DNA from 2 places in the Actinoplanes sp. NPDC051343 genome. Region 1 is predicted to be linked to the other one. Evidence: riboswitches for the same ligand, from Rfam matches in the RefSeq annotation. Region 1 holds a riboswitch; the other holds the start of a gene.
What was found. Region 1 has a riboswitch for S-adenosylmethionine ahead of thrC (threonine synthase). Riboswitches for the same ligand answer to the same signal wherever they lie in the genome.
Positions count from the first base shown of each region.

Region 2: it holds a riboswitch for S-adenosylmethionine, as region 1 does, so the genes downstream of both, ACIA5C_RS07015 (aminotransferase class V-fold PLP-dependent enzyme) here and thrC (threonine synthase) in region 1, are expected to answer to the same signal.

Region 1 covers NZ_JBITEL010000008.1:135,223-149,928, forward strand. The annotation lists gene ACIA5C_RS26195 (alpha/beta fold hydrolase) at 1-1,301, shown strand, start outside; gene ACIA5C_RS26200 (ABC transporter permease) at 1,298-2,173, shown strand; partial or broken gene ACIA5C_RS26205 (ABC transporter ATP-binding protein) at 2,219-2,896, shown strand; gene ACIA5C_RS26210 (ABC transporter permease) at 2,950-3,708, shown strand; gene ACIA5C_RS26215 (GNAT family N-acetyltransferase) at 3,757-4,674, shown strand; SAM riboswitch class I at 4,749-4,870, shown strand; gene thrC (threonine synthase) at 4,882-6,162, shown strand; gene ACIA5C_RS26225 (GNAT family N-acetyltransferase) at 6,450-7,427, shown strand; gene ACIA5C_RS26230 (GNAT family N-acetyltransferase) at 7,435-7,938, opposite strand; gene ACIA5C_RS26235 (hypothetical protein) at 8,039-8,971, shown strand; gene groL (chaperonin GroEL) at 9,261-10,883, shown strand; gene ACIA5C_RS26245 (glycerol-3-phosphate dehydrogenase/oxidase) at 10,969-12,765, shown strand; gene ACIA5C_RS26250 (DUF4031 domain-containing protein) at 12,762-13,025, shown strand; gene ACIA5C_RS26255 (metal-dependent phosphohydrolase) at 12,981-13,643, opposite strand; gene ACIA5C_RS26260 (aromatic acid exporter family protein) at 13,675-14,706, shown strand, end outside.
Region 2 covers NZ_JBITEL010000002.1:49,103-63,808, forward strand. The annotation lists gene ACIA5C_RS06970 (LacI family DNA-binding transcriptional regulator) at 1-915, opposite strand, end outside; gene ACIA5C_RS06975 (glycoside hydrolase family 127 protein) at 933-2,783, opposite strand; gene ACIA5C_RS06980 (carbohydrate ABC transporter permease) at 2,797-3,606, opposite strand; gene ACIA5C_RS06985 (carbohydrate ABC transporter permease) at 3,603-4,478, opposite strand; gene ACIA5C_RS06990 (extracellular solute-binding protein) at 4,475-5,695, opposite strand; gene ACIA5C_RS06995 (LacI family DNA-binding transcriptional regulator) at 5,855-6,907, shown strand; gene ACIA5C_RS07000 (alpha/beta hydrolase) at 7,136-8,218, shown strand; gene ACIA5C_RS07005 (hypothetical protein) at 9,012-9,143, shown strand; gene ACIA5C_RS07010 (DUF1684 domain-containing protein) at 9,148-9,861, opposite strand; SAM riboswitch class IV at 9,899-10,013, shown strand; gene ACIA5C_RS07015 (aminotransferase class V-fold PLP-dependent enzyme) at 10,047-11,279, shown strand; gene ACIA5C_RS07020 (glutamylcysteine synthetase) at 11,276-12,658, opposite strand; gene ACIA5C_RS07025 (sulfite exporter TauE/SafE family protein) at 12,733-13,482, opposite strand; gene ACIA5C_RS07030 (serine/threonine-protein kinase) at 13,487-14,706, opposite strand, start outside.

The DNA of each region.
Region 1 (14,706 bases):
CCGAGACGCTGAGCGCGGGCCTGGTCGCGCCGGTCCGGCTCGTCGGCCTGCCGGCCGACATCGCGCAGGCAACCCCGGCGACGGTCACCCTTCCGGCGATCGTGCGGCAGATCGATCCCGGACACACCGTACGCGTGGTGGTCGCCACCAGCGATCAGGCGTTCCTGTCCCCGCCGGCCCCGGCGACCTACACCGTGCAGATCGGCGACGCGGTCACCCTGCCGACGGTCGTCGGCACGCCGATCGCCGACCCGGAGACGATCTGGCGCTGGGTGCTGGGCGGCCTGCTGGTCGCCATCGCGCTCGGCCTGGCGGTCGTGCTGCTGATCCGCCGGCAGCGCCTGCGTAAGCGGCACGATCCGACGATCGCCGAGTTCGCCGGCACCCCGCTGGTCGTCCGCAACCTGCGCAAGGCCTACGCGGACGGCTTCGTCGCGGTCGAGGAGGTCAGCTTCACCGTCGAACCCGGCCAGGTGGTCGGCCTGCTCGGCCCGAACGGCGCCGGCAAGACGACCACGCTGCGGGTGCTGATGGGGCTGACCATGCCGACCGCCGGCGACGCACTGGTCTTCGGCCACCGGCTGGCCCCGGGCTCGCCGGTGCTCTCTAGGGTCGGCGCGCTGGTCGAGGGCCCCGGCTTCCTGCCGCACCTGAGCGGCTACGAAAACCTTCGCGCGTATTGGACGGCGACCGGCCGCCCGGAGGCCGACGCGCACTTCGAGGAGGCGCTCGAGATCGCCGGCCTGGGCGGCTCGGTGCACCGCAAGACCAGGAAGTACAGCCACGGCATGCGCCAGCGGCTGGCGATCGCCCAGGCCATGCTCGGGCTGCCGGACCTGCTGGTGCTCGACGAGCCGACGGACGGGCTCGACCCGCCGCAGATCGCCGAGATGCGCCGGGTCCTGAGGCGGTACGCCACCGACGGCCGGGCGGTGCTGGTCTCCAGCCACCTGCTGGCCGAGGTCGAGCAGACCTGCACCCACGCGGTGGTGGTCAACAAGGGCCGGATCGTCGCGTCCGGCCCGGTCGAGGAGATCGTCGGCGAGTCGCCCTCGGTGCAGATCGAGGTTTCCGACGTGCCGGCCGCCGAGCGCGTGCTGACCGGTCTCGGGGTCCGCTCGGTGACTCCCGACGGGCCGTCCGGCCTGATCGTCGACATGAACGGGACGCCACGCGCCGAGGTGGTCGCCTCGCTGGTGCGGGCCGGGGTGGACGTCGACCGGGTGGTTCCCCGGCGGCGTTTGGAAGATGCGTTCCTGGCCCTGGTCGGGGACAACTCGAAGGGGAGCGGAGACCGATGACCACTGAGCTCGCCAGAACAGGTGCGGTGGGCTATCGGCCCACCCGGACACTGTCCATCCTGGCCGAGGTGCGGCGGCAGGCGACGCGACGGCGTACACAGCTGGCGCTGGGCTTCATGTTCGTGCTGCCGCTGATCATCCTGGTGGCGTTCGAGTTCGGCAGCGACAGCAACTCGGACGACAACAACGGCGGCGGCGCGTTCGGCAGCCTGATCGACCTGGCCACCTCGAGCGGGCTCAACTTCGCGCTCTGCTGCCTGGGTGTCTCGTCGGGTTTCCTGCTGGTCGTGGTGGTGGCGCTGTTCAACGGCGACACCGTCGCCAGCGAGGCCAGTTGGGGGAGTCTGCGCTATCTGCTGGCTGTCCCGGTGCCGCGGGCCCGGTTGCTCGCGGTCAAGCTGATCGTGTCGCTGCTCTACTCGCTGGTCGCCCTGCTGATTCTTGGCGGGACAGCGCTGCTGGCGGGCACGCTGCGCTATGGGTGGCACCCGCTCGGCAGCACCGTGGCGGCCACGATTCCGCCCGGTCAGGGCGTGGTGCGGCTGCTGGGGATCATGGCGTACCTCGCGATCACCATGCTGATCGTGGCCGGCCTGGCCTTCCTGTTGTCGGTGTCGACCGACGCCGCGCTCGGCGCGGTCGGCGGCGCGGTGCTGCTGTGGATCCTCTCCGGCATTCTCGACCAGATCACGGCGCTCGGCAGCATCCGCAACGTGCTGCCGACCCACTACAGCGAGGCCTGGCTGGGCTTGCTCTCCACCCCGCCGCAGGTCGATGACCTGGTCAAAGGGGCGATCACCGCGGTCCTCTACGCGACGGTGTTCTGGTCGCTGGCCTTCTGGCGCTTCACCCGCAAGGACATCACTTCGTAGCCCGCTCTTTTATACGTAGCGCATACGCATACTTGTATGTAGAGTATGCGTATGATCTCCGTGAGCGGGCTCCACAAGTCATTCGGCAAGCAGACCGTCCTCGACGGCATCGACCTCGACGTGCCGGCGGGCAGCGTGTTCGCGCTGCTCGGCCCCAACGGCGCCGGCAAGACCACCATGGTGGAGATCCTCACGACGCTCGTCGGCTTCGACGACGGGCAGGTGAGAATCGACGGGCACGATCTGCGGCTTGCGCCGGCGGAAATCCGCACAATCATCGGCGTGACCGGCCAGTTCTCGGCCGTCGACAAGCTGTTGACCGGCCGCGAAAACCTGCGCCTGATCGCCGACCTGCGGCACCTCGGCCGCCGGGCCGGCGCGGCCCGGGTCGACGAACTGCTGCAGCGCTTCGACCTGGCCGACGCGGCCGACAAGCCGGCACACGCCTACTCCGGCGGCATGAAGCGTCGCCTCGACCTGGCCATGACCCTGATCGGCGACCCCAAGCTGATCTTCCTCGACGAGCCGACCACCGGCCTCGACCCGCGCAGCCGCCGCACCATGTGGGAGATCATCCGCGAACTGGTCGCGGTCGACGGCGTGACGATCTTCCTGACCACGCAGTACCTCGACGAGGCCGACCAGTTGGCCGACCGGATCGCGCTGCTCGACCGCGGCGTGCTGGTCGCCACCGGCACCGCGGCCGAACTCAAGAGCTCGGTCGGCGCCGCGTCCACGCTCGACGACGTCTTCTTCGCACTCACCGGGGGCATCCGATGACCTACGTGCTCGTTGATTCCGCCACCATGCTCCGCCGCGACATGCGGCACATGCTCCGGTTCCCGCTCATGACGGTCAGCGGCATCGCCTTCCCGTGCCTGATGCTGCTGCTCTTCACGTATGTCTTCGGCGGCGCCCTGGGCGGCGGCGTTTCCTACGTCAACTACATCGTCCCCGGCATCCTGATGATGGCGATCGGCGGCGGAGGCGCGGCCACCGCGATCAACATCAACGAGGACATGAGCGAGGGCGTGATCGCCCGCCTGCGCACGATGGCGATCCCGCGCACCGCGGTGCTGGCCGGCCAGGTCGGCGGCAGCCTGATCCGCACCGCGGCAAGCCTCGTGCTGGTGGTCGGCGTGGCGCTGCTGGTCGGCTTCCGCCCGTCGGCGTCCTTCGTCGACTGGCTGGCATTCAGCGGCCTGGCCCTGCTGGTCATCTTCGCGGTGAGCTGGATGTGCGCCGCCTTCGGCCTGGTCGCCAAGACCGTGGCCGGCGCCAACTCGAGCTCCCTGCTCTTCCAGTTCGGCCCGTTCGTGAGCAGCGCCTTCGTCTCCCCCGACGCGATGTCCAAGGGCATCCGCTGGTTCGCCGAATACCAGCCCTTCACCCCGATCATCGACACCTTCCGGGCCCTGCTCACCGGCACTCCGGTCGGCACCACCTGGATCGCCGCGGTCGCCTGGTCGATCGGCCTCTCGCTGGTCGGCATCCTCTGGTCCCGAGCCGCTTTCCTCCGGCTGCCGAGCCGCTAGCCCCGAATTGCGTTGTCGGACCCATGGATTTCCCCCATCCTGATCGCCGTGCCGACAATTCGCCCGGCCGTTCCGGCCGACGCCCCAGCGGTGGTCACCCTGCGCGAGACGGTCTTTCCCTATCTCGTACGCGGGGTGGCCGCCACCACCCGCATGATCGCCAACCCGCCGCCGGGCGAATCCTGGGCCGCCTTCGTAGCCACCGACGGCGACCGCGTGATCGGCTGGGTCGCCGCCTCCGGCAACCCGCGGGCGGAGGCCACCGACGCCGGCGCGATCTCCCTGCTCCACGTCCACCCGGACCACCGCCGCCGGGGCGTGGGCACCGCCCTCCACCGAGCCGCGACCGACCACTTGCGTTCGGCCGGCCTCCGCCGCATCAGCACGGTCGCCCAGCCCGACTCGCTGCCGTTCGCCCGCCGGCACGGCTTCCAGCCGTCGCGCGAGATCCGCTACTCAGCGCTCGACCTGTCCGACCGTCCGCGCGCCACCGCCCCGCGCAGACCTGTGCCACTGGACGGCCTTCGCGTGATCCCGCTGTACGAGGTCGACGAGCAAGCTCTCTACCGGGCCGACGGCGAGGCGGCAACCGACGAGCCCGGCGATCTCCCGGCCGTCGCGAGCCCGCGCGACACCTGGCGCTACGAGGTCTGGGACAACCCCGACCTCGACCGGCGGTCCAGCATGATCGCGGTCCAGGGCGGCCGGGTGCTCGCCTTCACGCTGCTCCTGAGGGACGGCACCCGGCTCTGGTCGGACATGACCGCGACCGTCCCCGAGTTCCGCGGAATGGGACTGGCGGGCCTTCTCAAGCGGACCTCCCTCGACCGGGCGGCCCGGTCCGGCGCCACCGTCGCCTACACGGCCAACAGCGAGGCCAACCGACCGATGGTCGCGATCAACGAGCGCCTTGGTTACCGTGCGCTGACCGTTAATATCGGCTGCGTGACGATCTTGACGGATTAAGGTGTGGCTCACACCTCGGGATCGACCCGTGGCGGAGCCGGAACGTCCGCGTAAGGTGTGGGAAACAACTGAATACCTCATCCAGAGGGGCAGAGGGATACGGCCCGACGAAGCCCCGGCAACCACCGCGCATTGACGCGCGGCAGGTGCTAATTCCGTCCCCGTTCGGCAGGTCGCCGCCGGGGAAAGATGAGAGGACACGCCTCGATGACGTCTACCGTCAGTGCACCCGCTGCCACCGAATCCCCGGCCAAAGGCCTCGTCTGTCGCGCCTGCGGCGCACAATATCCACTGGTCGCGCAGCACGCCTGCTACGAATGTTTCGGCCCGCTCGAGGTCGCGTACGACTCGGCGGCGCTCGCGCGGGTGACCCGGGCCCAGATCGAGGCGGGCCCCAAGAACATCTGGCGGTACGCCGGTCTCCTCCCGACCGGCCAGGACCCGGCGACCCGGGTGACCCTCGACCCCGGCCTGACCCCGCTGGTGGGCGCGCCCGGCCTGGCGGCCCGGCTCGGCATCACCGGCCCGCTGTGGGTGAAGGACGACTCGGCCAACCCGACCCACTCGTTCAAGGACCGGGTCGTCTCGGTCGCGCTGACCGCGGCCCGCGGCCTCGGCTTCACCCGGTACGCGTGCGCCTCGACCGGCAACCTGGCCAACTCGGTGGCCGCGCACGCGGCGCGGGCGGGTGTTCCGAGCATCGTCTTCATCCCGTACGACCTGGAGCAGGGCAAGATCATCACCACCGCGGTCTACGGTGGCGAACTGGTCGCGATCGAGGGGTCGTACGACGACGTCAACCGGCTCTGCGGCGAGCTCGTCGAGACCGACGAGTTCGAGGACACCGCTTTCGTCAACGTGAACGTCCGCCCGTTCTACGCCGAGGGCTCGAAGACGCTGGGCTACGAGGTCGCCGAGCAGCTCGGCTGGCGCATCCCGGCCCAGGTCGTCATCCCGATGGCCTCCGGCGAGCTGCTCACCAAGGTGGACAAGGCGTTCTCCGAGCTGGTCGAGATCGGCCTGGTCGACGCGCCGGAGGGCGGCTGGACCGTGTTCGGCGCCCAGTCGGCCGGCTGCAACCCGATCGCGACGGCGCTGCAGGGCGGCACCGACGAGATCGTCCCGGTCAAGCCGACCGGCATCGCCAAGTCGCTCAACATCGGCGACCCGGCGGCCGGGGCGTACGCGATCGAGGCGGTCAAGCGGACGGGCGGCTGGATGGACTACGCCGACGACGACGAGATCCGCGACGGCATCCGGCTCCTCGCCGAGACGACCGGAGTCTTCGCGGAGACGGCCGGCGGCACGACCGTGGCCGTACTGAAAAAGCTTGTGGAAACCGGAAAGCTCGACCCGGCGAAGGAGACCGTCGTCTTCAACACGGGTGAGGGGCTCAAGACCTTGGACGCGGTCGCCGAACTGGTGGGACCCACGCACCGCATCAAGCCGTCGCTGCGCGGTGCTCGCGAAGCGGGCCTGCTCGGATGACGCAGAGTGACTGATCCTCTGCCCACGGTTCAAGATTCCATCGTGGGAGGACTTGCGAACCGACCGGCCGATCGGCAGGATGCTCTACGCGGGAGGGCGTGACGCCGTACTGAGGCCCCTCACTTCTCGAGCTTGGTGACAATCTCTCGAGGGGCCCAACGACCCGGTGCCGGAGGCGCCGTGCGTCCGCCCTCCCGACCAAATTCGTCCAGTCATCCAAGAGCAGTCATTTAATAGAGTCATTTAATAGATTGTTAGGTGGCCGTCACCCGAGCAGGGTGACGGCCATGCGCATTTCAGCGGTGCCGCTGGATTCTCCGGATGACGCGTTCGGGATCGTCTGCTCCTGTCAGGAGTTCGATCAGCCCGACCTGCCCGCGCTGCCGCGCGAGGCGTTCCTGGCCGCCCTCGACAACCCGTGGCCCGGCCTCACCTACGAGCGCTATCTCGCCAAGGCCGGCGACACCCCGGTCGGCTACCTGGTGCTCGGCTTCCCGCAGCACGACAACCGGGCGCTGGTCGAGGTCGACCTGGTCGTGCTTCCGCGGCAGCGCCGCCGCGGGGCCGGCCGGGTGCTGCTCGAGCTGGCCCAGCACCGCGCCCGCGCGCTCGGCCGGCACCACCTGGTCGGCCGGTCGGTGCAGACCCGGCCGGACGGCGCCGCGTTCGCCGAGGCGGCCGGCGCCCGGGCCGCGCTGCAGCAGATCCGTTGCCGCCTCGACCTGCACGACGCCGACCAGGACCGCCTCGACGCGCTGCTGGCCGAGGCGTGGAAGCACGCCCCCGGCTACGACGTGGTGCAGTGGACGGGCGTGCCGCCCGACGACATCATCGACGACGTCGCCACGGTCGGGAACCGGATCAACACCGACTCCCCGATCGGCGACCTGCCGCTGGAGCCCGAGCAGCTGGACGCCGATCAGATCCGGCAGGCCGAGGCGTCCAACGTGAGCCGGGGCCGGGAGACCTTCAACACCGGCGTACGTCGCAACGGCCGGCTGGTCGGCTGGACGGCCATCGCCGGCCTGCTCGCCGAGCCGCAGCGGGCCTGGCAGCAGATCACCCTGGTGCTGCCGGAGGACCGCGGACACCGGCTGGGCCTGGTGCTCAAGCTGGAGAACCTGCGGTTCGTGCGGGACCGGCGACCCGAACTGCGCTACATCGACACGTTCAACGCGCTCTCCAACGGGCACATGCTCTCGATCAACCGGCAGATCGGCTTCGCGCCCTCGGAGTCGATCATCCACTGGCGGCTCGACGTGTGAGACCCGCTCAGACCCGGCGCCGCATCCTCAGTTCGGTCAGCACCGGGATGACCGGGTGCGGCACCGGCTCGCCGACCTCCTTGAAGCCGAGCTTCTCGTACGCCCGGACGGCCCGGTCGTTGCCGGTCACCACCTCGAGCATCAGCTCGTCGCGCCCGCACTCGCGGGACCACTCGGAGACCGCGTCGACCAGGTCGCCGAGCAGGCCGCTGCCGCGGTAGGCCGGGGTCAGGTAGACCGCGAACACGATCGTGGTCGCCGGATCTTCCGGCATGACCGTGCCGCCGGCGTGCCCGATCAGGCGACCACCGGGGTCGGCGATGAACTGGGCCAGCTGGCGGCCGACGGTGGCCTGGGCGATGCGTGCCCGGTAGGCCTCGTGGGGCCGCGCCGCCGCGGTGGCCAGCGTCTCGAGGAACGCGAGCGGGCTGTCGGCCAGCATCTCGAGCCGGAGAGCGCGCATGCGGGCGGCGTCGTCGACGGTCACCCGGCGTACGGTCCAGCTTTTCATGGTCTTCTCCCTACCCCGGTCCAGGTGCGGGCGGCAACCGGGTTGCCGCATATCCGTCCGGGGTGGCAAGTCGCCGCAGGCTGAGGCAAGGTGGTCAGCTATGGAATCAGCCGAGCCCCCGCTGCGCCTGGTCGACGAACCGGTGGTCGAGGCGGCGGATCCGCTCGACGCCGAGTCGCGGACGGCCGAGTTGCCCCATCCCGGGCTGGTCGTGACCGCGGCTCCCCAGATGTCCGACCGCCTGGTGCCGGGTCCCGGGTTCGGCGGCTGGGCCGACAAGGCCGGCGGCGTCCTGCTGCGCAACGTGGTGCTGTTCGTGCTGATCGCGCTGCTGGCCGCGCTGCCCACGCACTTCTTCGTCGGGCGCGTCGACGACACCCTGATCGCCGCGCCCGCGCTCTCCGACGTGATCGGCGGCTTCGGCCTGCTGCTGCTCCCGCTGATGTGGCTGGCCTATTTCGCGGTCTCGGCCCTGCCGCTGCTGATCGTGCTGGCCGGAGCGGTCGGGGTGGCGGTACCGGCGGCCGCCGACGGCGCCCGGCCACGCCTGCGCACGGTCTGGTCGCTGGTCGCCGACCGGTTGCGCCCGCTCTGGCTCTGGCTGGCCCTGTTCGGTCTGGTCGCACAGGGCCTGCCGCTGCTCGACTCGCAGCCCGATGTGGCCGGCAGCGTGGCCGAGCCGCTGCGGATCATCCTGGTGCTCGCGTCGAGCGCGGTGCTCACGGTGGCCGGCATGGTCGGCTGCGTGGTGCTGATCGAGCACGGCCGAGGCCCGAGCCGGGCGCTGCACCTGCTGGCCGGCACACCACCCGCCGGGGTGGCCGGGCTGGCCGTGGCCTCCCTGGCGTTCATCCTGCTGCCCCGGCTGGCCGACGCCGTCGGTGGCTCGGTCGCGCAGACCGCCACCGGGGTCGCGTCCGGCGTGTTCTGGGCGGTCGCGGCCCTGGTCACGTACGCCCAGGCCCGTCGGGCCGAAGGCCCGGTGACCAGCGTCTCCCTGCGCGCCGAGCTGGCCGCCCCGGAGCTCTTCTGAGCCGCTAGCGAACAGGGTGCTGTTTGCTTGCACTCGCCCCCTCAGAGTGCTAAACAAGTCATTGGCACTCGTGACCTGTGAGTGCCAAACAGGTCGGGACGGTGGGGTTCCGGTCGCGGTGCCGCCATCGGCGCCGGGGCGCGGGGCTGGTCGTCGCGGGCCATCCGGCTCGACTTGGGACGTCACATCGCCAGGTGGTGACGTCCGCAGGATTCAGGCAACACAGTTTCGCAACGAGCGGCAGGGCCAGACGGCCCGGCACCGCGAATGTCCAGGAGGACAACGCCGTATGGCCAAGATCATCGCATTCGACGAGGAAGCTCGTCGCGGCCTCGAGAGCGGTATGAACCAGCTCGCCGACGCCGTCAAGGTGACGCTCGGCCCCAAGGGCCGCAACGTAGTGCTCGAGAAGAAGTGGGGCGCTCCCACCATCACCAACGATGGTGTGTCGATCGCCAAGGAGATCGAGCTCGAGGGCACCTTCGAGAAGATCGGCGCCGAGCTGGTCAAGGAGGTCGCCAAGAAGACCGACGACGTCGCCGGTGACGGCACGACGACGGCGACCGTTCTCGCCCAGGCGCTCGTCCGCGAGGGCCTGCGCAACGTGGCCGCCGGCGCCAACCCGATGGCCCTCAAGCGGGGCATCGAGGCTGCTGTCGCCAGCGTCTCCGAGGGTCTGACCCAGATCGCCAAGGACGTGGAGACCAAGGAGCAGATTGCTTCGACCGCCTCCATCTCCGCCGGTGACTCCACGGTCGGCGAGATCATCGCCGAGGCCATGGACAAGGTCGGCAAGGAAGGCGTCATCACCGTCGAGGAGAGCAACACCTTCGGTCTCGAGCTCGAGCTCACCGAGGGCATGCGCTTCGACAAGGGCTACATCTCGGCGTACTTCATGACCGACGCCGAGCGTATGGAGGCCGTCTTCGACGACCCGTACATCCTGATCGCCAACAGCAAGATCTCCGCGGTGAAGGACCTGCTCCCGATCCTCGAGAAGGTCATGCAGGGCGGCAAGCCGCTGATCATCATCGCCGAGGACGTCGAGGGCGAGGCCCTGGCGACCCTGGTGGTCAACAAGGTCCGTGGCACCTTCAAGTCGGTCGCCGTCAAGGCCCCCGGCTTCGGTGACCGTCGCAAGGCCATGCTCGAGGACATCGCGATCCTCACCGGTGGCGCGGTCATCAGCGAGGAGGTCGGCCTCAAGCTCGACGGCGCCGACCTGAGCCTGCTGGGCACCGCCCGCAAGGTCGTCATCACCAAGGACGAGACCACCGTCGTCGACGGCGGCGGCAACGCCGAGCAGATCCAGGGCCGGGTCAACCAGATCCGGGCCGAGATCGAGAAGTCGGACTCCGACTACGACCGCGAGAAGCTGCAGGAGCGCCTGGCCAAGCTGGCCGGCGGCGTTGCGGTCATCAAGGTCGGCGCGGCCACCGAGGTCGAGCTCAAGGAGCGCAAGCACCGCATCGAGGACGCCGTTCGCAACGCGAAGGCGGCCGTCGAAGAGGGCATCGTCCCCGGCGGTGGCGTGGCGCTCGTGCAGGCCGGCAAGTCCGCGTTCGACAAGCTGGACCTGGTGGGCGACGAGGCCACCGGTGCCAACATCGTCAAGGTCGCGCTCGACGCCCCGCTGCGTCAGATCGCCGTGAACGCCGGCCTCGAGGGCGGCGTCGTGGTCGAGAAGGTGCGCAACCTCGAAGCGGGTTGGGGCCTGAACGCCGCGACCGGCGAGTACGTCGACCTGCTGGCCGCGGGCATCATCGACCCGGCCAAGGTCACCCGCTCGGCGCTGCAGAACGCCGCGTCGATCGCCGCGCTGTTCCTCACCACCGAGGCCGTCGTGGCCGACAAGCCCGAGAAGAACCCGGCCCCGGCCGGCGCCCCGGGCGGCGGAGACATGGACTTCTGAGTCCAGTCATAAGCACCACATAAGGGCGGGTCGCCATTGGCGGCCCGCCCTTGCCGCGCCCGGCGCGAGCGCTAACGTTGGACGGGTGCGCGATCCATCGGTCTCCCGCAACACCGCCGGCCGGCTCTCCCCGATCCGCCGCGTCGCCGACCTTCGGCGGCTGCGTGACGAGCAGTTCGACGTCCTGGTGGTCGGCGGCGGTGTGACCGGCGCCGGTGCCGCCCTCGACGCCGCGTCCCGCGGGCTCAAGGTGGCCCTCGTCGAGGCCCGCGACCTGGCCGCCGGCACGTCCAGCCGTTCCAGCAAGCTGATTCACGGCGGCCTGCGCTACCTGGAGCAGCTCGAGTTGCACCTGGTGCACGAGGCGCTCACCGAGCGCGGACTGCTCTCGACCCGGCTCGCACCGCACCTGGTGCGCCCGGTGCCGATCCTGGTGCCGCTGCCGGCCGCCAACCCGGCCGCCCGGGCCTGGCACCGTGGCTACTACGGGCTCGGCGTCGCGGCGTACGACGTGTTCGCCGGTGTCTTCGGCACCGGCCGGGGGATGCCGCTGCACCGGCACCTGAGCCGCAACGGTGCCCGCCACCTGTTCCCGAGCCTGCGGGCCGACACGGTGGCCGGCGCGATCCGCTACTACGACGGCCAGGTCGACGACGCGCGCCTGGTGGTCAACCTGGCCCGCACCGCGGCCAGCCTGGGCGCGGCCGTGGTCACCAGCGCCCGGGTGACCGGTTTCCTCCGCGAGGCCCGCGAGGTGGTCGGCGTCCGCGTCCGCGACCTCGAGTCGCCCGACGAGCCCGAGTTCGAGGTCCGCGCCCGCACGGTCGTCGCGGCCACCGGGGTGTGGAGCGACGACATGTCGCGCATGCTCAGCGACGTCGGCGTGCGCCCGGGCATGCGGGTGCGCGCCTCCAAGGGCGTCCACCTGGTCGTGCCCCGCTCGGCGATCACCGGCGAGGCCGGCCTGATCCTGCGCACCCCCACTTCGGTCCTGTTCGTGCTGCCGTGGGGCGGCCACTGGATCATCGGGACGACCGACACCGACTGGCAGCTCGACCGGTCCCACCCGGCGGCCTCGGCCCGCGACATCCGCTACATCCTCGACCAGGTCAACACGGTGCTCGACCGGCCGCTGACCACCGACGACATCGAGGGCGTCTACGCCGGTCTGCGCCCGCTGCTGGCCGGCGAGGCCGACTCGACCTCGAAGCTTTCCCGCGAGCACGCGGTGTTCGAACCGATGCTCGGCCTGATCCTGGTCGCGGGCGGCAAATACACCACCTACCGGGTGATGGCGGCCGACGTCATCGACCGGGCCATGCAGCGCCTCGGGGGTCCCCGGCGGGCCTCGCACACCGACCAGCTTCCGCTGCTCGGCGCCGACGGCTACGCCGCCGCCTGGCGTGACCGGCAGGACACGGCCCGGCGGCACGGCGTCACCACCGGGGTGATCGAGCACCTGCTGGAGAGGTACGGCACGCTGTCGGTCCACCTGCTGGCCATGATCGCGGCCGATCCGGGCCTGGCCGCGCCGCTGACCGGTGCGCCGGAATACCTGGCCGCCGAGGTGGCGTACGCGGCACTGGCCGAGGGCGCGCTGCACCTCGACGACGTGCTGACCCGGCGCACCCGCATCTCGATCGAGACGTCGCACCGCGGCACCGAGACGATGGAACACGCGGCCAAGCTGATGGGCGATGCGCTCGGCTGGGACGCGGCGGTCCGCGAGCGCGAGATCGAGCACTACCGGGCCCGGGTCGACGCCGAACGCCAATCGCAGACCATGCCGGACGATCTCACCGCCGATGCGGCACGCGTCGGCGTTCCCGACGTACGCGGGTTCGCCGCCGACCGCGGGATCGACCTGGTCGCCGACCTTTGATCCTCGTCGACGAGCCGCTGTGGCCGGCTCGCGGGCGACTCTGGTCGCACCTGGTCAGCGACCTGTCCTACGACGAATTGCATGTGTTCGCCGAGATGCTGGGCGCGCCGCGCCGGGGGTTCGACCGCGACCACTACGACATCCCCTCGGCCATGTTCCGCAGTGCGATCTGGCTCGGGGCGACACTCCTGCCCTCGCGCGAGCTGGCCTTCCGGCTAAGGGCGTCCGGGCTGCGACGGCCCAAGCATCTCTCGTTCTAGGTTGGCCCGCGCCCGCTGCTCCCACTCCTCGCGCAGGGACGGCAGGCGGTAGATCGTGGGCAGCTCGAGCAGGGCCTTGAGCACCTGGGCCCGGCCGGCCCGGAAATCGTCGTCGCCGACGTGCGCGTACTCCCGGCGGACGGCGGCCGTGTAGGCCGCGTACTGCTCGTCGTCGCCGGCCAGCACGGCCAGGTCGGCGTCGCAGAGCAACTCGCCGTCCGGGTCGTCGTCGCCGGTCGCGTGCCCCGCGGTCAGGCCGACCAGGCGGGCCACCTCGGCCGCCACCCGGTCGGGCACCCCCAGCGTGGCCAGCAGGCCGGCGGCGAACTCGGCGCTGTCCCGCTCGTTGGCGTCACCCAGCGCGCGAGGGTCGTAGACCGCGTCGTGCATCCACGCCGCCAGCCGCACCCGCTCCGGGTGCGGCGCCAGGCCGGCGTGCTCGTCAACCACGGCCAGCACGGCGCTCAGGTGGGCGACGGTGTGGTAGTGCCGCTGCGGCTCCGACCACCGCCCGAGCAGGTAGTCGCCGGCCGCCCGCAGGTCGTCGTCGCCGGCGGTCGCACCGGCCTGCCGGGCCGCGTCACAGAACTGGTCAACGAGGGAGGTCACGCTCGCCATCCTGTCACGCTCGTCGGTAGGTTCTCCTTCCATGAAAGGTGCCCTCGCCCGCGTACGCGGTGGCCTGACCCTGGCCCTCCAAGCCGGGGTCGGTGCGGCGCTGGCCTGGTTCATCGCCCACGACCTGATCGGGCGGCCGGCACCCTTCTTCGCGCCCATCGCCGCCGTGATCACCCTGGCCTCCTCGGTCGGGCAGCGGGTGCAGCGCACCACCGAACTCGTCATCGGGGTCGCGCTCGGCATCGGCATCGGCGACGCGATCATCCACGTCATCGGCACCGGGCCGTGGCAGATCGGCCTCGTCGTGGTCATGGCCGTCCTGATCGCCACCGGGGTCGGCGGCGGCACCCCGCTGGTCACCCAATCCGCCTCCTCGGCCGTGCTGGTCGCCACGCTCACCTCGAGCACCGGCCAGCCCTGGACCCGGTTCTTCGACGCGCTGGTCGGCGGCGGCATCGGCCTGACCGTGATGACGGTGCTGCTGCCGCTCAACCCGCTGACGGTGGTGCGGCGCTCCGCCGACCCGGCCCTGCAGGCGCTGGCCGACGGCCTCCACGAGATCTCGGCCGCGCTGGCCGTCCGCGACGGCGACCGGATCACCGCGGCCCTGGCCCAGCTCCGGGCGGCCGAGAGCACGTTCGCCGCCTTCGCCTCGGCGGTCTCGGCCGCCCGCGAAAACGTGGCGTTCGCCCCGGCCCGCTGGCACACCCGCGGCGCGCTGGCCCAATACGTCGGCGGGGCGCCGCACATGACCTACGCGCTGCGCAACGTGCGGGTGATGAGCCGTCGGGTGAAGACCGCGCTCGACGACGACGAGACGGTGCCCGAGTGCCTGCCGGCGGCCATCGGCCTGCTCGGCGACGCGGTCGGGCTGCTCAAACAGGAGTGGGCCAAGGGCGCCGAGCCGCTCGCGGCCCGCGAACGGGCCCTGCGGGCCGTGGTGCAGGCCATGCGGGGGTACGACGACGGGGTCGGTTTCTCCGGCGGGGTGGTCGTGGCGCAGGTGCGGACCACGGTCAGCGACCTGCTGCGCGCCACCGGGGTGGAGAGCTCCGAGGCCGTA
Region 2 (14,706 bases), on a different contig from region 1:
GTGGCCGTCGATCGCCTCGAGGAGGAGTCCGGCGGCGGCCCGGCCCAGGCCCTCGAGGTCCATGTCGACGCTGGTCAGGGGCGGGCGGGCGGCCAGCGTCATGACGTCCCAGTTGTCGAAGCCGGTCAGCGCCACGTCGGCCGGCACCCGGCGGCCCGACTCGCGCAGGGCGTCGGCCGCGCCGCGGGCAATCTGGTCGCTGCCGCAGATTATCGCGTCGACGTCGTGGCCCTGGGCGAGCAGCATGCCGATGCCCTGCCGGCCCCACGCCTCGCTCCACGAACCGTACAGCGGGGGCACGACCAGTTCGACGCCGGCCGCCCGCACCCGGGCCGAGTGGTGGTGTTCCGGGCCGGTGATGACGGCGACCCGGTCGCGGCCCAGGGCGCGCAGGTGCTCGGCGACCAGCCGGGCGCCGCCGGCCTCGTCGGGCACGACCGAGCAGTCGCGTTCGTCGGCCGAGGCCAGGAAGGCGTACACGACCGGCACGCCCAGGTCGGTGCCGAGGGACGGCCGGGTGCCGGCCCGCCGGCCGGTGACCACGATGCCGTCGACGCGGCGGCCGAGCAGCACCTTGAGGTGGTGGCGTTCGCGGATCGGGTCGTCGCGGGCGTCGCACAGCAGCACCGACATCTGGCCGGCGCCGAGGGTGTCCTCGGCGCCGATGAGCAGCGGGATGCTGAACCGGCCGATCGTGTCGGTGGTGATCATGCCGACCGTGTAGGTGCGCCCGGCGTGCAGGCCGCGGGCGGCCGGGTTGGGGCGGAAGTCGAGCTGCCCGGCCGCCCGGCGCACCCGGTCGACGGTGTCGGCCCGCAGCGACCCGCGGCCGTTCAGCGCCTTGGAGGCGGTGCCGACCGACACTCCGGCCAGCGCCGCGACGTCGCGGATCGTGGCGGCGCGGGTCGGGGACATCCCCGCAACGGTACCGGTTACGTGAGCGGGATCCAGACCCGCATGGGTCCGGGGGTCCGGTTCGCCCACAGGTAGTAGGGAATCAGCGCCACGGTGGCCGCGGCCTCCTCCGAACGGAGGCCGATGCGGGCGTCGAGCCGGACCGGGGCGAGGCCGGCGGCGTCGGCGACCGCGGCGAGTGGTGCGGAGGCGTCGAGACAGAGGTCCTCGAAGACCGCTCCGGCGAGCGGCGACGGCAGGTCGGCGTGTTCGAGGCAGTAGACGACCGGGCCGCGGGCCAGGGCCGCGGTGCCGCGCACGGCGTCGACCCGCGGGTGCGGGGTGATCAGGCGGGGCGGCATCGCCAGTGTCAGCTCGACCCGGTCGCCCTCGTGCCACCGGCGGGTCAGCCGCAGGTAGCCCTCCTGGGCGCCGGTGCGCACCAGCGAACCGTTCACCGTCAGGTGGGCGTCGGTGCACCAGGCGGGCACGCGAAGGGAGAGGGTCCACGGCCTTTCGGCCGCGGCGGTCACGGTCAGCGAGACGGTTTCGCTCCAGGGGTACGCGGTTTCCACCCGTACGGTGTGTGCCCCCGCGGTGAACGTGCCCGACGCGTACAGGTGAAGCTGAAGGCCCTCGGGGCCGCCGGTGGCGACGTAGGTGTGCAGCGAAGCCATCAGGCGGGCCAGGTTGGGCGGGCAGCACGCGCAGGAGTACCACCCGAGCCGCTGGGAGGGCGCGTCCTCCTCGGAGCCGTCGTGCCCGGTGCGCAGCTGCAGCGGGTTGGAGTAGAAGAACGCGGTCCCGCCGGCCGCGGTCGAGGCCGCGATCCCGTTGTACAGCAGGCGTTCCATCTCGTCGGCGTACTTCGCGCGGCCGGTCGCGAGCAGCAGCCGCCACGCCCACTGGAAGGAGCCGATCGCGGCGCAGGTCTCGGCGTAGGCGCGGTCCGGCGGGAGCTCGTACGGGTCGCCGAACGCCTCGTCCCGATGCCGCGACCCCTGCCCGCCGGTGAGGTAGGTGCGGCTGGACTGCGCCGAGTCCCACAGCCGTTCGGCGACCGCCAGCAGTTCGTGGTCGCGGTTCTCGACCGCCACGTCGACCGCCCCGGCGAGCAGGTAGACCTGGCGTACGACGTGCCCGGCGACCTCGGGCGCCGCCCGGACCGGCAGGTGGTCCTGGAAGTAGCGCGGGCCGAAACGGTCCGCGCCCAGGAACCCGTGGCCGCGCCGGTCGACGAAGCTCGCCGCGAGGTCGAGGTACGGCCGGTGTCCGGTGACCCGGAACAGCTCGACCAGGGCGGTCTCGATCTCGGGGTGCCCGTCGACCGCTCCGGCGGTGCTCACCGCGTACCTCCGCACCAACAGGTCGCCGAACCGGCGGGCGACCGAGACGACCTGCTCGGCGGCGTGGTCGCCCGGGGCGCTCCGCGCCGCGGCGACCGCCGCCTGGATCAGATGGCCGGCGGTGTACATCTCGTGGCTGTAGTGCAGTTCGTTCCATTGCCGGTCGCGGTGGTCGGTCTGGTAGTACGAGTCGAGGTAGCCGTCGGGGTCCTGGGCCTTCTCGAGCAGCGCCGCCGTGTCGGCGATGAACGCGGTGCTCTCGCCGGTGCGGCCGCGCTCCCAGAACGCGGCCTCGAGCGTCTTGTGTACGTCGGTGTCGGCGAACCACATGCCGGCGAACGGGCCGTCGAAGTCGCCGGTCACCCGGCGCAGGTTGGCCAGGTTGCCGTGCTCGCCGAGGGCTCCGATCACGTGCGGGAGGGTGGCTTTCGCGTTCCGCGCCTGCCAGGCGCCGAGCAACCCTTCCGGGTCGAGTTGCGCGACGAGCGGGCGCAGCGCCGAGATCGCGTGTTCGGAGGGTACGGCGGGGCCGGATGCAGTCATGGTTCGTGTTTCCTCAGTCTTTGACCGCGCCGGCGGTGACGCCGGCGGCGACGTAACGCTGGGCCGCGATGAGCAGCAGCGTGGCCGGGATCGACGCGACGACGGCGGTAGCCATGATCGCGTTCCATTGCTGGTTGTTGTTGCCGATGTAGTGGTAGATGCCGAGCGTGATCGGCTGGTGCGCGCCGCCGCCGTCGAGCGTGGTGGCGAACACGAAGTCGGACCACGCCCAGAGGAAGGCGAACAGGCTGACCGTGACGACGGCGTTGCGGCTGACCGGCAGGACGACCGAGACGAACGTACGCCAGGTCGAGGCGCCGTCGATCAGGGCCGCGTTGGTCAGTTCCGGCGGTATGCCGGACATGAACGCGGTGAAGATCAGCACGCCGAACGGCACCGCGATCGTCGAGTCGGCGAGGATCAGCCCGGCGGCCGAGTTGAGGACGCCGGCCTTGAGGTAGATGGCGTAGAAGCCCATCGCCATGATGATCGCCGGGATCATCTGGGCGATCAGCAGGACGAAGCTGAGCACGCTGCCTCCGCGCGGCCGCAGTTTCGCCAGTGAGAAGCCGGCCGGCGCGCTTATCGCGACCGTGAGCACGACCGTGCCGAGGCCGATCAGCAGGCTGGTGCCGAGGTACGGCATCTGCTGATGGAGTACGGCCCGGTAGCCCTCGAGGGTCCCGTCGACGGGGAACAGGTGCGGGGGGTCGGCCCGCATGTCGGTGTCCCTGGTGAACGACACGTTGATCATCCAGTAGACCGGGAACAGCATGATCGCGGTGAGGACCACGCCGATCGCGGTCTTGATGTGGCGGCTCATGCGTTCTGCCTCCGCTGGATCCGGATGTACAGCAGACCGAAGATCAGGGCCATCACGATGAGCAGGTTGCCGACCGCGGCGCCCGGCCCGAACTTCGGCAGCAGGCTGCCGAAGGACAGGCGGTAGGACCACGTGGCGAACGTGGTGGACGAGTCGACCGGGCCGCCCTTCGTCATGATCCAGATGATGTCGAAGACCTTGAGGGTGTAGACGAGGCCGAGCAGGAGTGTGATCGCGGAGACCGGCCGGAGCAGCGGGAACGTGATCCGCCAGAACGTTTTCCAGCCGGTCGCGCCGTCGAGGGCGGCCGCCTCGTAGAGCTCAGCCGGTATCGCCTGCAGTCCGCTGTAGAGGACTACCAGGTTGAACGGTATGCCGATCCAGATGTTGGCGATGATCACACTCGCCAGGGACCAGTCCGGGCTGGTCAGCCAGTTCACCTTCAGCGAGCCGAGGACCCAGTTGACCACGCCGGAGTCGCTGTTGAGCATCCACGACCAGGTGGAGGCGCTGACGATCAGTGGCAGCAGCCAGGGCACCAGGAAGAGGGCCCGCAGTGTCGCCGACAGGCGGAAGTTGTGGCGGAAGAAGACCGCCAGCGCCATCCCGATGGAGAACTGGAAGACCAGCGAGATCAGCGTGAAGAGGACCGTGTGCGTGAGCGCCGGTCCGAAGGTCGGGTCGCTCAGAACCGTCCGGTAGTTGTCGAGACCGCTGAAGGGTGCGCCGCCCCGCACGAACGAACGGACCGTGTAAAGCCGCAGGCTGAGGTCGAGGTTGCGGTAGAGCGGGTAGGCGTAGAAGGCGACCAGATAGATCACGACCGGCGCGAGGAACGCCCAGGCCGCCCATTGGCGGCGCGCTGACTTCACTTGGTGGCCGTGGCGGCGGTCTGCTGGGCGCCCTGCAGCGCGGCCTGCGGCGACTTGCTGCCCGACAGGGCCGCCTGGAACGCCGTCCACATCGGCTCGGAGATCTTCGGGTACTTCGTGCCGAGGTTGTCGCTCGTGCGGCCCTTCGCCGCCCGTACCGCGTCGACCCACACCTTCAGCTCGGGTGTCGCCGCGACCTGCTTGGCCTGCACCGCGTCGGTGGCCCCGATGTACGACAGCGTCGTATCCGTCGTGTACGCGTTGTCGGCACTGGTCAGACAACCGATGATCTTCTGCGAGATCTCGTAGCGTTTCGTGTCGTCCTGCACCGGCGAGGTCACGAACTCCCCGCCGGTCGGGGCCGGGGCGGTGCCGCCGGCCTGCGCGGGGATCGGGATGATCCCGTAGGGGAAGCCGGTCTTCTTCGCGTTGGCCAGCTGCCACGTGCCGTTCTCGGCGAACGCGACGTTGCCCGCCGCGAACTCCTGCCAGCTGGTGGTCTGCGTGTTGTTGAGCACCGAGTTCGGGGCATAGCCCTGTTTGAGCCAGTCTGTCCACAGGGTCAGCGCCTGCACGCCCTGCGCCGAGTCGAGTTCGGTCAGGTCGGCGCCGGAACCCCAGAACCAGGGCAGGAACTGGAAACTGCCCTCCTCGGTGCCGATCGCCGAGAACGTGATGCCCTTCTTGCCGGCCGCCTTCATCTTCTGCAACGCCGCGGTGAGCGACGCCCAGTCCTTGACCGCCGCCGGATCCACACCGGCCTTGGTCAGCAGGTCCTTGTTGTAATACAGCGCGAGGGTGTTCGCGCCGATCGGAACGCCGTAGGTCTTACCGTCCTGCTGCCCGGCGGCCAGCAGGTTGGGCTCGATGCCGGCGGTGTCCGGGGCCGGGTTCAGGACTCCCGCCTCGGCCAGGGTCGACACGACCGGGTTGTCGACGATCAGCACGTCCGGGGAGTTGCCCTGCTGCGCGGCGAGCAGAGCCTTGTTGGTCAGGTCGGTGGTGTCGAAGCCGGTCCGCTTGACCGTCACGCCGGCGTCGGTGCCGCACTTCTGCAGCAACTTCACCCAGTCCGAGCTGCCGTCGAACTGCGGGTAGGGATCCCAGATCGCGTAGAGGCTGGGGGCGGGGGCTTCGGTCTTGTCGCTGGAGGAACAGCCGGCGACAAGACCGGTGGCAAGGAGGAGAACGGCCGCGAGGCGGAGAGGAGCAGTCATGTCGGTTCCCCTAGGGGCGGAAAATGAGGAAAACGATTGCCGCCACGCTAGGGAGGCTCTTGTCAGCCTGTCAAGGGCAAGTTACGGTCCATCTCAGAGGGCCGGAAAACGGGGGAGGAAACGCTGAGCGACAAGGCACGCGCGGCCACGATCAGCGAGGTGGCCGCACTCGCGGGAGTCTCCACCGGCACGGCGTCCAAGGCGCTCAACGGCCGCGGCTCGCTGCGCGCCGAAACCGTCGCCCGGGTCCGGCAGGCCGCCGACCAGCTCGCCTTCGTCGCCAACGCGGCCGCCCGCAGCCTGCACACCGGCCGCACCTACACGGTCGGGATGATCACCACCGACAGCATCGGCCGGTTCAGCATCCCGCTGCTCATCGGCGCCGAGGACGCGCTCGGCGCCGGCCAGGTCTCGGTGTTCCTGTGCGACGCCCGCGACGACCCGATCCGCGAGCAGTACTACCTGCGTACGCTCCTGAGCCGCAAGGTCGACGGCATCATCGTGACTGGCCGCCGCGCCCAGTCCCGGCCGCCGATCGGCGCCGGCCTGCCGGTGCCGGTGGTCTACGCGTTCATCAGCTCGGCCGACCCCCACGACTGCTCGGTCGTGCCCGACGAGGCCGACGGCGCCCGCCGCGCGATCCGTCACCTGCAGGCAATCGGCCGGCACAAGATCGCCCACGTCACCGGGCCCGAACATCATCACTCGGCCCGGGTGCGGGCGGCGGCGGCCGCCGCCGACCTGCTCACGCCCACCCTGTACGGCGAGTGGAGCGAGGCCTGGGGCCGTCAAGCGGCGGGAATCCTGCTGTCGACCGGCGCCGACATCGACGCGGTGTTCTGCGGCAGCGATCAGATCGCCCGCGGCATGGCCGAGGCGCTGCGGGAGGCCGGCCGGGACATCCCGCGCGACGTGGCGCTGGTCGGCTTCGACAACTGGGACGTCGTGGTCGACGGCTGCCGGCCGGCGCTGACCAGCGTCGACATGGACCTCGAGGGCATCGGCCGGTCGGCCGCCGAGCTGCTGCTGGCCGCGATCAACGGCGACGACGTGAGCGGCCGGCGAGCCCGCCCGTGCCGCCTGGTGCCTCGCGCCTCGACCGCCGTCCCGCCGGCCGCGGTGCCACCGGCCACGGTGCCACCGGCCACGGTCCCGGTCCCGGCTGTCGGCAATGTCGAGCCGCCTTCCGGAGCTGCGGCCCGGCCGCGCTGAGCGCGCCGCCCCGGCTCCCAGGGCTGCGCCCGGCCGCGCTGAGCACGCCGCCCCGCCTCCCAGGGCTGCGCCCGGCCGCGCTGAGCACGCCGCCCCGGCTCCCAGGGCTGCGCCCGGCCGCGCTGAGCACGCCGCCCCGGCTCCCAGGGCTGCGCCCGGCCGCGCTGAGCACGTCGCCCTGCCATTTGGCGGGTAGATTCCGCCGCCTGGCGCTCGTCCCGGCCGCGGATGAGGCGGATTCTATTGGAGACGGCGATCACCGGCCTGCTCGCCCGCCTACCGGTCGTGACCAGCCCCGAGGACGCCGCAGGAACGCCCCGAGAGAAGGACGAAACGCCGATGACCCATCCGCCCGTACCTTTCGACCCCGAACTCGCCGCCGTCCTCAGCGCCCTCGGCGACGCCGTGCCCGCCTCGATCACCCCCGAGCTGATCGCCGCGGCCCGCGCCGACACCGGTGGCCTCATGGCCCCGCCCACCGACGAGGAGATCAGCCGCAACGGCACCTACACGGTCAGTGAGCGCACGGTTCCCGGGGCGGCCGGCGACCCCGACATCGCGCTGCTGATCTGCGCGCCGGTCGGTGCCGAGGGCGCGCGCCCGGCGATCTATCACACGCACGGCGGCGGCATGATCCTCGGCGACAATCGCAGCGGCATCCTCGAGATCGTCGAGACCGCGGCCCGCTACCAGGCCGTCGTCGTCTCGGTCGAATACCGGCTCGCGCCCGAGACCCGGCATCCCGGCCCGATCGAGGACGTCTACGCCGGCCTGGCCTGGACCGCCAAGAACGCGGCCGACCTCGGCATCGACCCCGATCGCATCGTCATCGCCGGCGGCAGCGCGGGCGGCGGCCTCACCGCGGCCCTCGGCCTGCTCGCCCGCGACCGCGGCGGCCCGGCCGTCTTCGGTCAGATGCTGCTCTGCCCGATGCTCGACGACCGCAACAACACCGTGTCCGCGGTCCAGATGACCGGCCGTGGCGTCTGGGACCACACCGCCAACGCGACCGGCTGGGGCGCACTCCTCGGCGACGCGGTCGGCGGTCCCGACGTCTCGCCCTATGCCGCGCCGGCCCGCGCGACCGACCTCTCCGGCCTGCCGCCGACCTTCATCGACGTCGGCTCCGCCGAGACGTTCCGGGACGAGGACGTCGCCTACGCCACCGCGATCTGGCAGGCGGGCGGGCGCGCCGAGCTGCACGTCTGGCCGGGCGGCTACCACGGCTTCGACTCCTTCGCACCGGCCGCCGCGATCAGCCAGGACGCCAAGGCCGCGCGAATCAAATGGTTGGACCGGCTGTTCGCGTAAGAAGATGACGGTATGAAGGATCTCGCGGTGCGGCCGCGCTGCGGGTCATCGCCTATTTCGACAGCCTGACCGAGTCGCGGGCCGGCCTGCAGGCGATCGTCCGGGGCGCGGCGGTGCTGGCCGGGGTGCCCGCCCGCCTCGGCGACGTGTCCCGGCGGGTGCACGTGCGGGTCACCTCCGAAGGCCGGAACGAGCCAGCGGCGGAGCCGTCGGGCGCGGTGTGGCCGCGTACGGAAATCGGTGCGCAAGCAACGCTCAGCCTGGAGCGGACCGGTGAGCCCGGCCCCGTCGATGCCATGATCCTCCCGCGCGCGGCGGGCGCGGCCCGGGCGGTCCTCGATCGCACCCGGGGCAGAGCCCCGGCCGACGACCCGGCGTTGGTCGAGCTGGTCGTCGATGCGACGGCGCCGATTTCGGTACGCGAGGTGGCCGCGCGAAACCTCGGCCTGACCGGCCCGGTCCGCGCCGTCGCGCGTCCGACCGGCCCGGCGGCGGCGTCGGGCCGGGTGGCCGCCTGGACGTCGGGCCGGCCGGTCCGATCTGCCGGACTCCTATGCGGCGGCCGGCATCGCGCTGCGCTTCGCGGCCGACGGCACCGACCACGACCCCGGACCGATGGTCGTCGAGTTCGGATCGTTGGGTGGTCTGACCCTCCTGGCCTCAGCGTCGTTGCCCGATGCGATCCCCGATCCGGACGCGCTGGCGCACGCCGCCGGGACCACGCCGTGGGGTCGCGACCCTGCAAGCCGTCGCCGGCACGGCAAGCCGGCGCGCCGCGAAAACGGTATTGCGGGTGCACCACTCGGCCCTGCGGGACCGGATCGTCCACCTTGAACATCTGGTCGGATGGTCGGTCCGTTCGCCCTCGGGGAAGCTGCGGCTGCAGGTCGCGCTGGCCCTCCGGAGCCTGCGCCGGCACCCCTGACCGGTCAGGGGGCCTTCTCGCCCGCCGCGACCGCGATCGGCAGCACGTTTTCCGGCGGCGGCAGGGAGCAGGTCGCGAACTCCGTGTACGCACACGGCAGGTTGGTCGCCCGGTTGAAGTCGATGACCACCGTGCCGTCCGCGGCGGGCGGGTCGATCCTCAGCGTCCGCGAGGCGCCGTAGGTGGTGACGCCCGACGTCGCGTCCCTGAAGACGATCTCGAACCCGGAGAACACGGTCAGGCTCAGCGGCCTGCCGTCGACGGTGAAGTCGACCCGGCCCAGCTGGGAATCGTCGAGCTTCAGGCCGTCGACCACCGTGCCGACCGTGATCTCCCGGCGGTCCTCGACGAACCGCCCGGCGACGATCCACTTCTCGTCCGGCGGGAAGGCCGGAGTTCCCTGGTAGGCGAGGCGAACCGGGTTCCGCGGGTCGCGCGGGCGCAGGATCACGTCGGTGCCGCGCCGGGTGACCTCGGCCATCACGTCGCCGAACATCAGCTCGACGCCGTCCTCGTCGACGTGGCCCAGATGCCGCTCGCCCTGCCCGCTTCGGACCGATACGCCGTCGGGGCCGTCGCGCCACTCACCGGGAACGTCGTCGAAGCTCTGCCAGTCGGCGGTGAGCCAATGCAGACCCGTTGCGGCCAGGAGCCCGTGGGGTCGCGCGCGTCGGCGTTCGTGTGCCTGATGCCACGCGGCCCAGTCTTCGGCGTACATGCGGGCCACCCTAATTCGTCTGCTAGCCTGCTCGGCAGGTCATGAGTGCCAGCACACAGCCCCGGCTTGCTGGCCGGCAACCCTTGCGTTCGCGATGGGGTGCCCCGGGTGAAGACCGGGCCGGCGTCGACCGACGCGGGCAAGCGCGGGCCCGTGCGGGTCCGGACCCTTGCGGAGGCAGTCCCATGTCCGTTGCCGTGCACACCTCGCCGCTCGACGTCGTCGGCGTCGACGGGTTCGTCCACCTCGACTACGCGGCCACCGCACCCTGCGTGCGCGCCGCGGCCGATGCGGTCAACGCGCTGCTGCCCTACTACGGCAGCGTCCACCGCGGCACCGGCCTGCGGTCACAGACCTCGACCCTGGAGTACGAGCGGGCCCGCGACGTGGTCGCCGGCTTCCTGGGCGCCCGCGACGGCGACCACGTCGTCTTCACCCGCAACACCACCGACGCCCTCAACCTGCTGGCCCGCGCGGTCCCGGCCGGCACCCGCACGGTCGTGTTCGAATCGGAGCACCACGCCACCCTCCTCCCGTGGGCCGACCCGGTGCGCCTGCCCGCCCCGGCCTCGGCGGACGAGGCGGTGGCGGCAGCCTCCTCCGCGCTCCGCGTCCTCCGCGGCCCGAAACTCCTGGCCGTCACCGGCGCCAGCAACGTCACCGGCGAGATCCTGCCGATCCGCCGCCTGGCCGAGGCCGCCCACCGTCACGGCGCCCGCATCGTCGTCGACGCCGCCCAACTGGCACCGCACGTCCCGATCTCCCTGGCCGACCTCGACGCCGACTACGTGGCCCTGTCCGGCCACAAGCTGTACGCCCCGTTCGGCGCGGGCGTCCTGGCCGGCCGGTCCGACTGGCTGGACGCGGCCCAGCCCTACCTGGCCGGCGGCGGGGCGAGCGCCGCGGTCGGCGCGGGCGACGTCCGGTGGGCCACCGGACCGGCCCGTCACGAGGGCGGCACCCCCAACCTGCTGGGCGCGGTCGCCCTGGCCGCGGTCTGCACGGCCCTGGCCGACGCCGGCCGCTCCACCTCCGACGAGCAGGAACTGCTGGCCCACCTGCGCGCGGGCCTGCGCTCGATCCCGGGCGCCGTCGAGGTGAGCCTGTTCGGCCCCCGCTCACCCCGCGTGGGCATCGTCTCGCTGGCCCTTGCCGGCCACGACCCGGCCCGCGTAGCCGACCGGCTGGCCGTCGAACACGGCGTCGGCGTGCGTGCGGGCCAGTTCTGCGCCCACCCGCTGGTCCGCCACCTGACCGGCCGCGCCGGCGTGGCCGCCTGCGGCGACACCCCGGGCCTGCTCCGCGCCAGCTTCGGCCTCGGCACGACGACGGACCACCTCGACCGTTTCCTGTCCGGCCTGGCCGCCTGCCTGACGGTTCCGGCCCGTCGCCGCCCGGCCGCACGTTCGACGGACTAGATGGGGAGAACGATCCGGTCGTCGGCCGGGCAACGCCCGCGCATCACATAGCGTTCGGTGAAGGCGGCCACCGCGTCCCGCAGGTCGCGGGGCGCACCCCGGCGGCCCAGGGCGGCATACGCCGCCACGAAACATTCCCGGGCCGCGGCGGCAAGTCGCGCATCGGTGAGGGCGTCCCGCGCGGCGATTTCCCACACCCTTTCCGCGTACGCGAAATGCCCCGTCGCCCTCTCCGCAGCGGTGGCCGCCACCGGGTCGTCGAGGAGCGTGGCGATGACCGCGACCGCGACCCGCCAGCCGTCGCCGTCGCCGTCGCCGTCCTGACCGTCCGCGAAGTCGAGCTCGAGGTGCCCGCGCGCTTGCACCGGCGCCGTCAGCGTGTCGAGGTGCCGTGCGAGATCGTCCTCGGTCGGCGGGTCGTCCGACCGGGTCCACTCCCGGAAGGTCCGGTCACCCACGGCCGTGTCCATCACGGAGGCCGCCCAGCTCGCGCGCGGGTCCGCGCCTTCGCCGCCGCGGCTCAGGTCTGTGGCTTCGCCGCCGCGGCGCGGGTCTCTGGCTTCGCCGCCGCGGCGAGGGCCCGTGGCTTCGCCGCCGCGGCTCGGGTCTCTGCCTTCGCCGCCGCGACTCGGGTGCGTGCCTTCGCCGCCGCAGCGCGGGCCGGCGCCTTCGTCGTGCCCGCGCGGGTCGAGATCGGCGGTGCACGGGTTCGGCGGCGGCGGGACGGCGGTGTGTGGCAGCACCGGCCGGTCGCGGTACCGGGCCGCCCGCACGCTCCGCCACCGGCCGCCGAGCGACGGCCTGGTGACCGACGGGCTGTTGTTGGACGGGCTGTTGTTTGACGGGCTGTTGGCGAAGGCTGCGGCCAGCACCGGCGCCAGCGTGTGCGCCAGCCGCCACCGCCGCGGCAACCCCAGCGGCCCGCCGCCGTCGAGCCCGGACTCTAGCCCGACCCGGATGCCGGCCGCAGCCCCTCCGCCGGGCCAGCTCCCAGGCGAGTTCCCGGGCGAGTTCCCGAGCCAGCTGCCAGGCGAGCGTCCAGGCCGGTTCCCGGGCCGGTTCTCGGGCCAGCTGTCAGGGGAGCTCCCGGGCCGGTTCTCGGGCCGGCTGCCAGGCGAGCGCCCGGGCCGGCTCCCGCGCAATGCCGCGAGGTCCTCGGCCATGCGGGTGAGGCTGCTCTCCAGGCCCGGCGACGGCGGCCCGCTGACCGTGACCACCCCGCCCGCCCGGCTGATCAGGAACCCGTGCCGCAGCGCCTGCCGCGGCAACCCAGCACGGCCCGGCCGGTCGAGCGCCGCCCCCACGAAGCCCGGCGGCCCGCAGTTGAAGGCCCGCGCCGCGATCAGCTGCTCGGCGGCCGATTCGGTGAGTCTGCCCATGGGTGGTTCCGCCTCAGCTCGAACTGTGCCGCCACCCTACACCTCCTACTGATGTGATAGGCAATGGTTGTCTCTCAGCGGGCCGCCCGCCACCACAGGGACACGGCGAGCCCGATCGCCGCCACCGCGATCGCCACGCGCAGCGGGCGTTCCGGTATCCGGCGGACCAGGGCCGGTCCGATCCAGCTGCCGACCAGGCAGCCGACCGACAGGACGCCGGCGGCGGCCCAGTTCACCGGCGCGGTCACGGCGTAGATGGTCGCGGCGGAAAGGTTCGACGCGCCGAGGACGACGCTTTTCACCGCGTTGGTCACCGGAAGCGGTTCGCGGGCGGCCAGTGCGAGTACGGCCAGCATGAGTACGCCCGCAGCGGCCCCGAAGTAACCGCCGTAGATGCCGATCAGGAACACCGAGCCGCCCAGCATCGGCGCCGACATCGTGTGATGCCCGGCCCAGCGGCGCAGCGGGTCGCGCAGGAGCAGCAGCGTCGCCCCGAGCGCGATCAGCATCGGCACGATCCACTCGAACGTCGACGACGGCGTCTTCAGCAGCAGCCACGCCCCGGCCAGGCCGCCGAGTGCCGCGACCGCCGACAGCCCGATCAGCCGCGGGCCCTGTCCCTCGAGTTCCCGCTGGGTGCCGGCCGCCGTGCCGACCGTGTTGGCCAGCAGCGCGACCGTGTTGGTGACGTTCGCCGCGATCGGGGCCATGCCCACCGACAGCAGCGCCGGATAACTCGCCAGCGATGCGAGCCCGGCCATCGACCCGGTCAGCCCCGCCCCGACCCCGCCCAGCACCAGGAGGACGGCGTGGCCAGGCTGCACCCGGTCACCCTACCGACGCGATCTCCACCTCGGCGAAGCTGACCGGTCCGGGGCCGCGGCCCGAGCCGAGACTGACCGCGCCCCGGCCGGGTGTGCTGAGGCGCGACCGGTTGATGACGTCGTCCCCGTCCAGGGCGACGGTCATCCCGCTGCCCGGCGTACGGATCTCGACCTGGTGCCAGACGCCCGGTCGCCAGGCCGGGTCGACCGCCGACATCGCGACCGTGCGGGCGTCCCGGCTGACCACGACCTGGTCGGCGCAGACCGTGGTGCGGTAGGTGTCGGTGGAGATCAGCGCGCACGCCGACCGCGCGGCCAGCGAGATCTTCACGCGGATCGACTGGTCGCCGGCGTTCCGCGCGGCCGGGCACGTGAAGGCGTAGGCGTGACCGGCCTGGACGTCGAGCGGCCCGGTCAGGGTGCACCGGTCGCCGCGTTGGGCCCGGCTGGCCTTGTCCGAGGTGCGCTCGCGCTCGCCCAGGTCGGGCGCCGCGGCCGGGGCCGAGCCGGCCGGTGAGTGGACCACGAGCGGATATCCGGCCGCGGCCGCGATCAGCAGCACGGCGGCGGCCGCGGCCAGTCCGGGTGTACGCCGTCGGGCCCGCGCCGGCCGGGGGCCGACCGGGGTGACGGGCTCGGTGTGGCGTACGGCCGCGGCGGCCCGCACCAGGTCCGGCCGGCTCGGCACCAGGGGGGAGGATCCCTTGGTGACCAGCCATTCGAGCACCTCGTGGGCGCTCGGCCGGTGCGCCGGGTCGCGGTGGAGTGCACGCTTGAGGATGCCGCGCAACGGCAGGGGGATCGAGGTCAGATCGGGTGCGGGCAACGGCATCCCGGCCGCGGCCGCGATCAACGTCTCGGGGTCGTACGCCGTCTGCCCGGTCGCCGCGTAGTGGACCAGCGCACCCCAGGCCCAGATGTCACCGGCCGCGCCGGCGCCCCGGTTGGCCGTGCCGTCCAGGCGTTCCGGGCCCATGTAGGCGACCGTTCCCATGATCTGCCCCGGCCCGGTGTGCGGCTCGGTGCTGGTGAGCGCGGTCGCGACGCCGAAGTCGATGACCTTCGGCGTGCCCAGCGACGCGAACAGGACGTTGGCCGGCTTGAGGTCGCGGTGTACCACCCCGGCGTCGTGGATGGCGACCAGCGCGACGATCACTCCGATGGCGACGCTGTGCAGGTCGCCGCCGCGCAGCGGGCCGGAGTCGTGGACGACGTCGGCCAGGC